Regions from separate parts of the Kribbella italica genome, predicted to be linked through region 2. Evidence: riboswitches for the same ligand, from Rfam matches in the RefSeq annotation. Region 2 holds a riboswitch; each other region holds the start of a gene.
The links. A riboswitch is a leader RNA that binds a small molecule or an ion and turns the genes downstream of it on or off. The one in region 2 is predicted to bind glycine.
Positions count from the first base shown of each region.

Region 1: linked by a shared signal. The riboswitch ahead of gcvP (aminomethyl-transferring glycine dehydrogenase) and the one ahead of gcvT (glycine cleavage system aminomethyltransferase GcvT) in region 2 are both predicted to bind glycine.
Region 3: linked by a shared signal. The riboswitch ahead of HDA39_RS26715 (L-serine ammonia-lyase) and the one ahead of gcvT (glycine cleavage system aminomethyltransferase GcvT) in region 2 are both predicted to bind glycine.

Region 1 is NZ_JACHMY010000001.1:1,461,875-1,465,141, reverse strand. Features, by position in the region: gene gcvP (aminomethyl-transferring glycine dehydrogenase) at 1-1,643, opposite strand, end outside; glycine riboswitch at 1,720-1,811, opposite strand; gene HDA39_RS06855 (dihydrodipicolinate synthase family protein) at 1,827-2,714, opposite strand; gene HDA39_RS06850 (MerR family transcriptional regulator) at 2,773-3,267, opposite strand, start outside.
Region 2 is NZ_JACHMY010000001.1:8,727,060-8,730,326, reverse strand. Features, by position in the region: gene glyA (serine hydroxymethyltransferase) at 1-180, opposite strand, end outside; gene gcvH (glycine cleavage system protein GcvH) at 177-557, opposite strand; gene gcvT (glycine cleavage system aminomethyltransferase GcvT) at 567-1,670, opposite strand; glycine riboswitch at 1,716-1,825, opposite strand; glycine riboswitch at 1,826-1,918, opposite strand; gene HDA39_RS41035 (mandelate racemase/muconate lactonizing enzyme family protein) at 1,976-3,022, opposite strand; gene HDA39_RS41030 (helix-turn-helix transcriptional regulator) at 3,083-3,267, opposite strand, start outside.
Region 3 is NZ_JACHMY010000001.1:5,749,743-5,753,009, reverse strand. Features, by position in the region: gene HDA39_RS26725 (DUF3817 domain-containing protein) at 1-327, shown strand, start outside; gene HDA39_RS26720 (hypothetical protein) at 329-1,246, opposite strand; glycine riboswitch at 1,383-1,475, shown strand; gene HDA39_RS26715 (L-serine ammonia-lyase) at 1,554-2,927, shown strand; gene HDA39_RS26710 (hypothetical protein) at 3,034-3,267, shown strand, end outside.

The DNA.
Region 1 (3,267 bases), 7.3 Mb from region 2:
ACGTAGCCGGCCGCGTCCTCGATCGGCGCGAACGGGTGCAGGTCGGCGAACTCCGGCCAGGTGACCGCTTCCATCTCGGTGGTCGCGTTCAGCTTCATCGTGCACGAGCCGAGCGGGATCATGCCGCGGTCGAGCGCGTAGTCGTAGTCGGACAGCTTGCGCAGGTAGCGCAGCATCGCCGTCTCGGACCGGTGCGTGTTGAAGACCGGGTGGGTCAGGTAGTCCGACGTACGCGTGACGGCCTCGGCCAGGTTGCCACCGGCAAGCGAAGCGTCGTACCGGACGCCGAACGAGCGGCAGACCCGGCCGAGCGCGGCGGCGTCGGTCTTCTCGTCGCAGGAGATGCCGACGTGGTCCGCGTCGACCAGGCGCAGCCAGATGCCGTTCTGCCGGGCGGTGTCGACGACGTCGGCCGCACGACCGGGGACGCGCGCCAGGACGGTGTCGAAGAACTGCTCGTGCACGACCTCGACGCCACCGGCGCGCAGGGACGCGGCCAGGCTGTCGGCGTTCGCGTGGACGCGTTCGGCGATCGCCTTCAGGCCGTCGGGGCCGTGGTAGACGGCGTACATCGACGCGACGACGGCGAGCAGGACCTGCGCCGTACAGATGTTGGAGGTCGCCTTCTCGCGACGGATGTGCTGCTCGCGGGTCTGCAGCGCCAGCCGGTACGCCGGCGCGCCGTCGGCGTCGACCGAGACGCCGACGAGGCGACCGGGCAACGACCGCTCGAGCCCGGCGCGGACCGACATGAAGCCCGCGTGCGGGCCACCGTAGAACAGCGGGACGCCGAAGCGCTGCGACGAGCCGATGACGATGTCGGCACCGGCCTCACCCGGTGCCTCGAGCAACGTCAGCGCGAGCAGGTCGGAGGCGACGGCCACCAGCGTCTCGCGCTCGTGCGCGGCGGTGACCAACGGCTTGAGGTCGCGGACGACCCCGCCGGAGCCGGGGTACTGGACCAGGAAGCCGAAGAAGTCACCGTCCGGCAGACCATCGGTGGTGTCGGCGACGACGACCTCGATACCGAGCGCCTCGGCGCGGGTCTCGACGACGGCGATCGTCTGCGCGAAGCAGTCGGCGTCGACCAGGAAGCGGTTGCTCTTGCTCTTGCGGTTCGACCGGTGCGCGAGCGTCATCGCCTCGGCGGCAGCAGTGCCTTCGTCGAGCAGCGACGCGTTCGCGGTCGGCAGGCCGGTCAGGTCCGACACGGCGGTCTGGAAGTTCAGCAGCGCCTCGAGCCGGCCCTGGGAGATCTCCGGCTGGTACGGCGTGTACGCCGTGTACCAGGCGGGGTTCTCGACCAGGCGGCGGACGATCACCGACGGGGTGAAGGTGCCGTAGTAGCCCTGGCCGATCATCGAGGTGGCCACGGTGTTGCGGGCGGCGAGCTGCCGGAGCTCGGTCAGCGCGTCGACCTCGGAGGCCGGCTCGGGCAGCCGCAGCGGCTCGGCCGAGCGGATCGAGGCCGGGACCGCGGCATCGACGAGCGCGTCGACGTCGGCGTACCCGAGGGTCTGCACCATCCGGGCGACCTCGTCGGCGCGCGGACCGATGTGGCGGTCGGCGAAGGTGGCCGAAATCTGTGGGGAGATGTCGTGCGACCGGGGCGGTGGGGTGGGAAATGTATCTTGCACAGTCATGAGTGGAGGCTCCGTTGCTGACAGGTCTGCCGGTGGCCTCCCCCTCTGTCACGCGGCGAGCGCGCTTCAGAGTCGCCTGCGGCACCCGGTCCATGGGCCTGAGAGGTTCCGGGGAGGAATTGCCCCTTCGGCGCCCAGGCGAACCTGGGACTCTCCCGAGTGCTGTGTACGGCAACCCCGAGGTTACCAGTTGCCCTCGTCGAGTTCCGGCAGCAGCCGCCGCGCGGTCACCCGCGCGGGTCCGACCAGGTCCGGTTCGGCGTACGCCATCGGCCAGCGGACCCGGGTCCCGGCGTCGGCCCAGCCGCCGACCGCGGCGAGGAACTTGTCGAGCGCGGGGTTGGACAGGCCGCGTGCCTGCAGTGGCGCGATGTGCCCGGCGAAGAACTCCGCGATCCGCCGCTCCACGTCGAGTGCCGCCTGGTGGTCGGTCTCGATCAGCTCGTACCACCTGACGGAACCGGCCGGCGAGAGCGCGGCGACGTTCGAGTAGCTGCCGTCCGCGCCGAGCGGCGTCATGCTCGCCAGGAAATGGCCGGGGACGAAGAGCGACAGGCCGGACTCCCGCGCCTGGCCGAACCACGCGGCGTCTCCCCCGGCGTTCTTCAGCCCGATCAGCGTCGGTACGGCGCGCGCCAGGTCGGCGAGTTGCCGGGGCCCGACCTGCGTCTTCGCGTGCGGCGGGTTGTAGAGCACGAGCGGTACGCCGTCCGCCGTCTCGGCGACGCGGTCGAGGAAGGTCAGCGCCTCGCCGGCACTCAGCGACAGCCAGTCGGGCAGGATCACCTGGATCGCCGAGGGGCGCAGCGCGGCGGCCCGGCGTACGCGATCGAGCTGGAGCTGGGCCGAGGGATGGCTGGCCCCGAGCTGGAACGGGAGCTCGGTCTGCGCGGCGAGGAGGTCGTTGATCCGGTCGTACTCGTCCTCGGTCAGGGTCTGGAACTCGCCCGCCGTGCCGTGCACGTACACACCGTGGACTCCGCTGGTGAGCAGGTGGTCGAGCTGGGCCTTCAGGCGGGCGAAGTCGATCGTGTCGTCAGCGTCGAGGGGCAGCAACAAAGTCGCCCACACACCACGCAAGGTTTCCGCGGTGAGTGGGCGCACTGTTTTGCTGGGGATAGCTCGGGGATCAGCCGGTCATCCGGGCGCGGCGGCGAGCGGCGAGCTCGTCGTTCGCGTGCGAGCCGGACTCCTCGTCGTTGCCGTCGGCACGCTCGGTCGGCAGCTCGGACAGCGAACCCTCGACCTCGCGCCAGACGCCGCCGAGGGCGATGCCGAAGACTCCCTGGCCGCCGGCCAGCAGGTCGATCACCTCATCCGGCGAGGTGCACATGTAGACCGAGGCGCCGTCACTCATCAGCGTGATCTGGGTCAGGTCGTCGATGCCGCGCTTGCTCAGGTGGGCGATCGCGGTCCGGATCTGCTGCAGCGAGATGCCGGCGTCGAGCAGACGCTTGATCACCTTGAGCAGGAGGACGTCGCGGAAGCCGTAGAGCCGCTGCGTGCCCGAGCCGGTGGCCGGACGGACCGACGGCGACACCAGGCCGGTGCGGGCCCAGTAGTCGAGCTGACGGTAGGTGATGCCCGCGGCCGCGCAGGCCGTCGGGCCGCGGAAGCCGACATC
Region 2 (3,267 bases):
GGTGAGCACCGAGCCCTGCGCCTGCATGACGGCCGCGGCGGTGTGGTTCTCCGAGGCGATCATCTCCAGGCCGTCGCGCTGCCGGGTCAGCTCGTCGGCGATCTTCGCCGCGATCTCCGGGTCGAGGTCGGCCAGGTCGGCATCGAGGCTCGGGGCAACGATCTGCTGGAAGGTGCTCACAGGTCACCGCCGTGCTTGGCCGCGTAGTCCTCGGCCGACAGCAGCGGACCGTCCTCGGTGGCGTTCACCTTGAACAGCCACACGCCGTACGGGTCCTCGTTGATCGCCGCGGGGTCCTCGGTGACGGCCGGGTTGACCTCGGTGATCTCGCCGGTCACCGGGGAGAACAGGTCGGAGACGGACTTGGTCGACTCCACCTCGCCGCAGGTCTCCCCCGCGGTCACGGTGCTGCCGACCTCGGGCAGTTCGACGTACACGATGTCACCGAGGGCGTCGGTCGCGATCGCGGAGATCCCGACCGCGACGGTCCCGGCCTCCTCGCGGGCAACCCACTCGTGCTCGTCGGAGTACTGCAGGCCGGCCTTGACTGTTGGCATCGTCGGTCCTCACTTCTGGCGCTGGTAGAAGGGCAGAGCGGTCACTGCGAACGGCTCCGGGGTCCCGCGCAGGTCGACGTCCAGCGCGGTGCCGGGCTCGGCGTGCTCGAGGTCGACGTACGCCAGAGCGACCGGTACGCCGAGCGTCGGGCTGGGCTGGCCGGAGGTGATCTCGCCGACGACGACGCCGTCCTTGAGCACCGGGTAGTGGCTGCGCGGCGCGCGCCGGCCGGTACCGGTCAGGCCGACGAGCTTGCGGGCCGAACCCGCTTCTTTGCGCTGGGCAAGGGCTTCCTTGCCGACGAAATCTTCCTTGCTCAACGCAACGACTCCGCCGAGCCCGGCCGCGAACGGGTCGCCGTCGCGGGAGAGTTCGTTGCCGTAGAGCGGCATCCCGGCCTCCAGCCGGAGCGAGTCGCGGGCCGCGAGGCCGGCCGGAGTCAGCTCGCCGTCCTCGGCCGCGGCCTCGATCGCGCGCCAGACGTCGGTGGCGTCGTCGTTCGCGACGAAGAGCTCGAAGCCGTCCTCACCGGTGTAGCCGGTGCGCGCGACCAGCAGGTTCAGGTCGGTCACGGTGATCTCGACCGCCGCGTAGTACCTGAGCGTGGTGAGGAACTCCTGCTGCCCGACCGGGATCAGCCGGAGCAGGATCGACTCGGCCTGCGGGCCCTGGACGGCGATCAGCGAGGTCCGCGCGGAGGCGTCGTCGACCGTGACGTCGAAGTTCTCGGCGCGCTCGGTCAGCGCGGCGGCTACTGTCGTGGCGTTGCCGGCGTTGGGGACGACCAGGAACGCCTCAGGACGCCGGTAGGTGATCAGGTCGTCGATCACGCCACCGTCCTCGGCGCAGATCAGCGAGTACTTCGCCTTGCCGACCGCCATCGCGGAGATCTTGCCGACCAGGGCGTGGTCGAGGAACGCCGCGGCGTCCGGACCGGTCACCCAGACCTCGCCCATGTGGGACAGGTCGAAGAGGCCGGCCGAGCGTCGTACGGCGTGGTGCTCGGCCAGTTCGGACCGGTACTTGAGCGGCATCTGCCAGCCGCCGAAGTCGGTGAAGTTCGCGCCGAGCCGCTCGTGCTCGGTGCGCAGTGCGGTGTACTGGGTGGGCATGAGGAACTCCAGAATCCAGGTGGCGCGCGCCACGAGATCGGGGTTCCTCCCCGCTCTGTATCGGACCTGAGAGTTTCCGCGCGGCCCGATGAGTTCTTGGCGGGCTTCGCTTGCACCGTCGGTGAGCCGGCTGTCCGGCTGCTTTCCAGAGTTGCCTGACCACGGCGGTACGGGGGCCTGAGAGATTCCCGGGGAGGATTTGCTCCTACGGCACCTGCACGACGGCAGGATTCTCCCGCCGCGGATCAACAGCGTGTTCAGTTGTCGGTCGCACCCTAAGCGGGGTCCGGCCGGGCGCGCAAGGCTCAGGTGAGCGTGAGGCCGAAGCCGGGGCGGTCGGGCACGGTCAGGTTGCCGTCTTTCCACTCGTAGGCACTGGTGTCGACACCGTCCGTCGTACCAGGCACTCCCTCGACCGTCGGAACATTGCCGAGGCCCGCCGCCATCTGCGCGGCGTACAAGGTCTTGAGCGGAACTCCCCAGGCGTGCGGCGACGCCTGGCAGCTGACCCGCGGCATCACCTCGCGCCAGCTGGTCAGGCCGAACGACACCACGTCCATCAGCAGGACGTCGATGTCGCCGTCGGCCGCGATCTCCAGCAGGGGCTCGAGATCCGGGTCGGACTCTCCCTCGGCGATCAACGTCGGCGACCCCTGCAGGTGCTTCTTGAGCCGGGCCAGGTCGGCGGCGTCGTCGAGAAACGGCTCCTCGACCCAGTACAGGTCGCAGTCCGCGACCGCCTTCAGATACTCGATGAACCCGTCGCAGTCGTAGCCGTCGTTGGCGTCCACCAGGATCCGGTGCTCCGGGTACGCCGCTCGCACGGCCCGGGTCACCTCGATGTCCCGGGCGTCTCCTTCGGCCCGTTCCATCCAGCGGTTCCCGCGCCCGATCTTCAGCTTGAACGCGCGATAGCCCGCCGCGTCGTCGGCCGCGCAGTCCGCCAGTACGGCGTCCACGCCGTCCGCATCGAGGTCCGCGAAGTAGACCGCGCCGTCGTAGATCGGGATGGTCCGGGTGCCCTTGCCGCCGAGCAGCGCGTGCACCGGCAGATCCAGGAGGTGGCCGGCCAGGTCGTGCAACGCGAAGTCCAGCCCCCGCAGCCCGGCCTCGCGCACTCCCGTGGCCGGATCGATCAGCTCCCCCACCGACCGCCCGACCACGTCGTCGGGAACCGGCCCGGCCGCGAGGCCCCATCCGGACTTCCCGGTGTCGGTGTGCAGGATCACGACGTCGTCGACCCCGCCGTCCCCATGACTCCCGAGCCGGGCGTTCCGCCCGATGGTCCGCGGGTAGCGCGACCGGATCGTCGACCGCTCGACACGGCTGATGAAGTGGCTGTCCAACGTCATCTGGACTCCTTCGGAGTTCGTCGACTACGGCGTCTTCGCCTCGGCGGCGTGGTTCCCTGCCTAGTCTGCAACGTTGGAGGACCGCGCAAACCTCGCGGCCCAATCCCGTACCGCCGCGGCGAGTTCCGGCGGGCCGACCACGTGGAAGTCGGTGCCGAGGGCACCGAGTGAGAACAGCGGGCCGTCGAGCGAGTCCGTCTCCAGCAGCACCCGGCAGCTCGTCGGCGTGACGACCTGGACCTCGG
Region 3 (3,267 bases), 3.0 Mb from region 2:
GAGACTGTTGCAGCCGTGGACGCGCCGGCTGGTTCGAAGCATGCGACCTGGTTCCGGGTGGTGGCGATCGCCGAGGCGATCTCCTGGACCGGGCTGCTGATCGGGATGCTGTTCAAGTACGTGCTGTCGGACAACGAGATCGGCGTGAAGATCTTCGGGCCGATCCACGGCGGGATCTTCGTCGCCTACGTGCTGACCGTCGCGGTCGTCCGCAAGCCGCTGCGCTGGACCTGGCCGACCACGCTGCTCGCGCTGGCCGCCAGCATCCCGCCGCTGTTCACCTGGTTCTTCGAGCTGTGGGCGGCACGGACCAACCGCCTGGGCTGACTCACCGGCCGCAGCCGCGGCAGGGTCGGCGCGTGCGGAGGTAGTACCCGTACGTCGCCGTGAGCAGGCCCGCGCCCCAGAGCACGTACGCCGGGACCGCGACCCAGAAGAACGCCTCGGGCAGGCCCATCTCTCCGAAGACCGGCTCGTGCCGCAGCGCGGCGGCGACCATCTGGAGCAGTCCGACGCCGAAGTACGCCGTGATGCCGGCGCCGAGCCCGCCGCCGGGGAGCAGCAGCATCCAGCGCGGGAAGATCCGGCCGGCGCGCGTCACCAGCAGGAGCGGGAGCAGGAGGCCGGCGAGCAGGAAGCCCGCCTCGAACAGGATCACCGCCATGCCGGCGTCGTACGGCGTGCTGCCGAAGCCGACGACCGCCTGAGCGGCCAGGCGGATCAGGCAGCCCGCGGCGGCCACAGCTGCTCCTGCGATCGCCCACCTGGGTGTGGACGTGACCGACCGGAGCCCACTGCAGCGCAGGCAGGACGGGTCGAGCGCGCGCTGCCTGGTCAGTGCGGTCGCCGCGAGCAGGCCCGCGCCGGTGAGACCACCGAGACGGCTGAGAAGACCGATCGGGTCGAACGGGATGCCGAGGCCTGGCAGGACGGCGGCGACGACGTCAAGCAGCACGAAGGCGCACACGGCGACCCAGCCGGCAGCTGTTGCCCAGGTGAGCCTGATGGTCATCCGCGACACCGGCAGGACGACCAGGACCGCGCTCAGCACGCAGAAGGCGAGCGACAGCCAGTAGGAGATCAGCAGGTCGCTCCCGGGCAACTCCCAGGCCGGTGCATGTCCAGTGGCGAACCACAACCGGACCAGTCCGTACGCCGCCGCCCAGCTGACCGCGGCGAGCGGCATCCACCGCTGCGCTGTCGCCTCGCTCGGTGCGTGGTCGCGCGGACGCGTGCTCGTCGTCATGCGTTCAGCTTGTGGTGGCGGTGCTTCCGAGGGATCCCCCGCGCGGGGGAACGCTCTCCCTCGGAGGAGTGCACGGCCGGATTGACGGGGAGCGCGGGTCCGCCGTACCGTCGCGACCGTCAGCACCACCGCCGCATGAACCCGTGCGGGAGAGACCCGGGCCCGACCCGGGCGCCGTAGGAGCAACTCTCCCCAAGAATCTCTCAGGCACCCTCACCGCACGGGCGAGGCACCTCTGGAAGACAGCACGTCTGACAGAGCGGGGAGGCACACCGATCGGTCAACGACGACCGGAAGGAACCTCCAGATGGCGATCAGCGTTTTCGACCTGTTCAGTATCGGGATCGGCCCGTCGAGCTCCCACACCGTGGGACCGATGCGCGCCGCCCGGACCTTCGCCGTCGGCCTGGCTGCCGACGGCCTGCTCACCCGGACGACGGCCGTCGAGTCGCAGCTGTTCGGCTCGCTCGGCGCGACCGGCCACGGACACGGCAGCAACAAGGCCGTCATGCTCGGTCTCGAGGGCGAGGACCCGGAGACCGTCGACACCCGCTCGGTCGAAGGGCGCGTCGAGGCGATCCGCGCGGCCAGGACCCTGCGGCTGGCCGGCGAGCACGAGATCGCGTTCGACGAGAACTCGCAACTGGTGATGCACCGCCGCAAGGCGCTGCCCTACCACCCGAACGGGATGACCTTCGTCGCCCGCGACGCCGACGGCGCCGTACTGCGTGAGCGCACGTACTACTCGGTCGGCGGCGGGTTCGTCGTCGACGAGGACGCGGCCGCCGGCGACCGGATCGTCCCGGACCGGACGCCGCTGAAGTACCCGTTCCTGTCCGGCGCCGAGCTGCTCGACCGCTGCCGCGAGTCCGGGCTGCCGATCAGCGAGGTGATGCTCGCCAACGAGCTGGCCTGGCGGACCGAGCCCGAGATCCGCGAGGGCCTGCTGCACATCTGGCAGGTGATGCAGGACTGCGTCGACGAGGGCTGCGAGACCGAGGGCGTGCTGCCGGGCGGCCTGAAGGTGCCGCGCCGGGCGCACGGTCTGCACCAGAAGCTGAGCAGCGACAAGTGGTCGGTCGACCCGCTCAAGGTGATGGACTGGGTGAACCTGTTCGCGCTCGCGGTGAACGAGCAGAACGCTTCCGGCGGCCGGATCGTCACCGCGCCGACGAACGGTGCCGCGGGCATCATTCCCGCCGTACTGCACTACTACCGGCGGTTCGTGCCGGGCGCGACCGAGGACGGCACGGTCCGGTTCCTGCTAGCCGCCGGCGCGATCGGCGTGCTCTACAAGGAGAACGCGTCGATCTCCGGCGCCGAGGTCGGCTGCCAGGGCGAGGTCGGGTCGGCCTGCTCGATGGCCGCGGCCGGGCTCTGCGAGGTACTCGGCGGGACGCCGGAGCAGGTCGAGAACGCCGCCGAGATCGCGATGGAGCACAACCTGGGCCTGACCTGCGACCCGGTCGGCGGGCTGGTCCAGATCCCGTGCATCGAGCGGAACGCGATGGCCTCGGTGAAGGCGATCAACGCCGCGCGGATGGCGATGCACGGCGACGGGGTGCACGTGGTCACGCTGGACAAGGTGATCAAGACGATGCGCGAGACCGGCGCGGACATGAAGATCAAGTACAAGGAGACCTCACGCGGCGGCCTGGCCGTCAACGTGATCGAGTGCTGACGGGTCACCGCGGGGTTGCTCAGTGTCGCGACGGGGTGCGGTTTGCGGTGAATATCGTTCCAAGACCTGTTTGAAACGTGTGAACACCCGCTACTGTGCCGGAACTGTGAGTCTGTTCTCCGAGGAAGAACAGGCAGCACCGCGCCGGACCCCGCTGAGGAGCAAGAGGGTCCGCCGTACCGCCGCCTGCATCGCTCTGCCCATCGGTCTGTACGCCGCCCTGGCTGTCGTGGGCCTGTTGCCGCTGCCCGGCGCAGGCGACCCCGACACGGTCACGCCGGTCGCCGGCCTGCCGATCGCCGACCCGGCCGACCGGAACTACCCGTACGTCGAGTCGGAC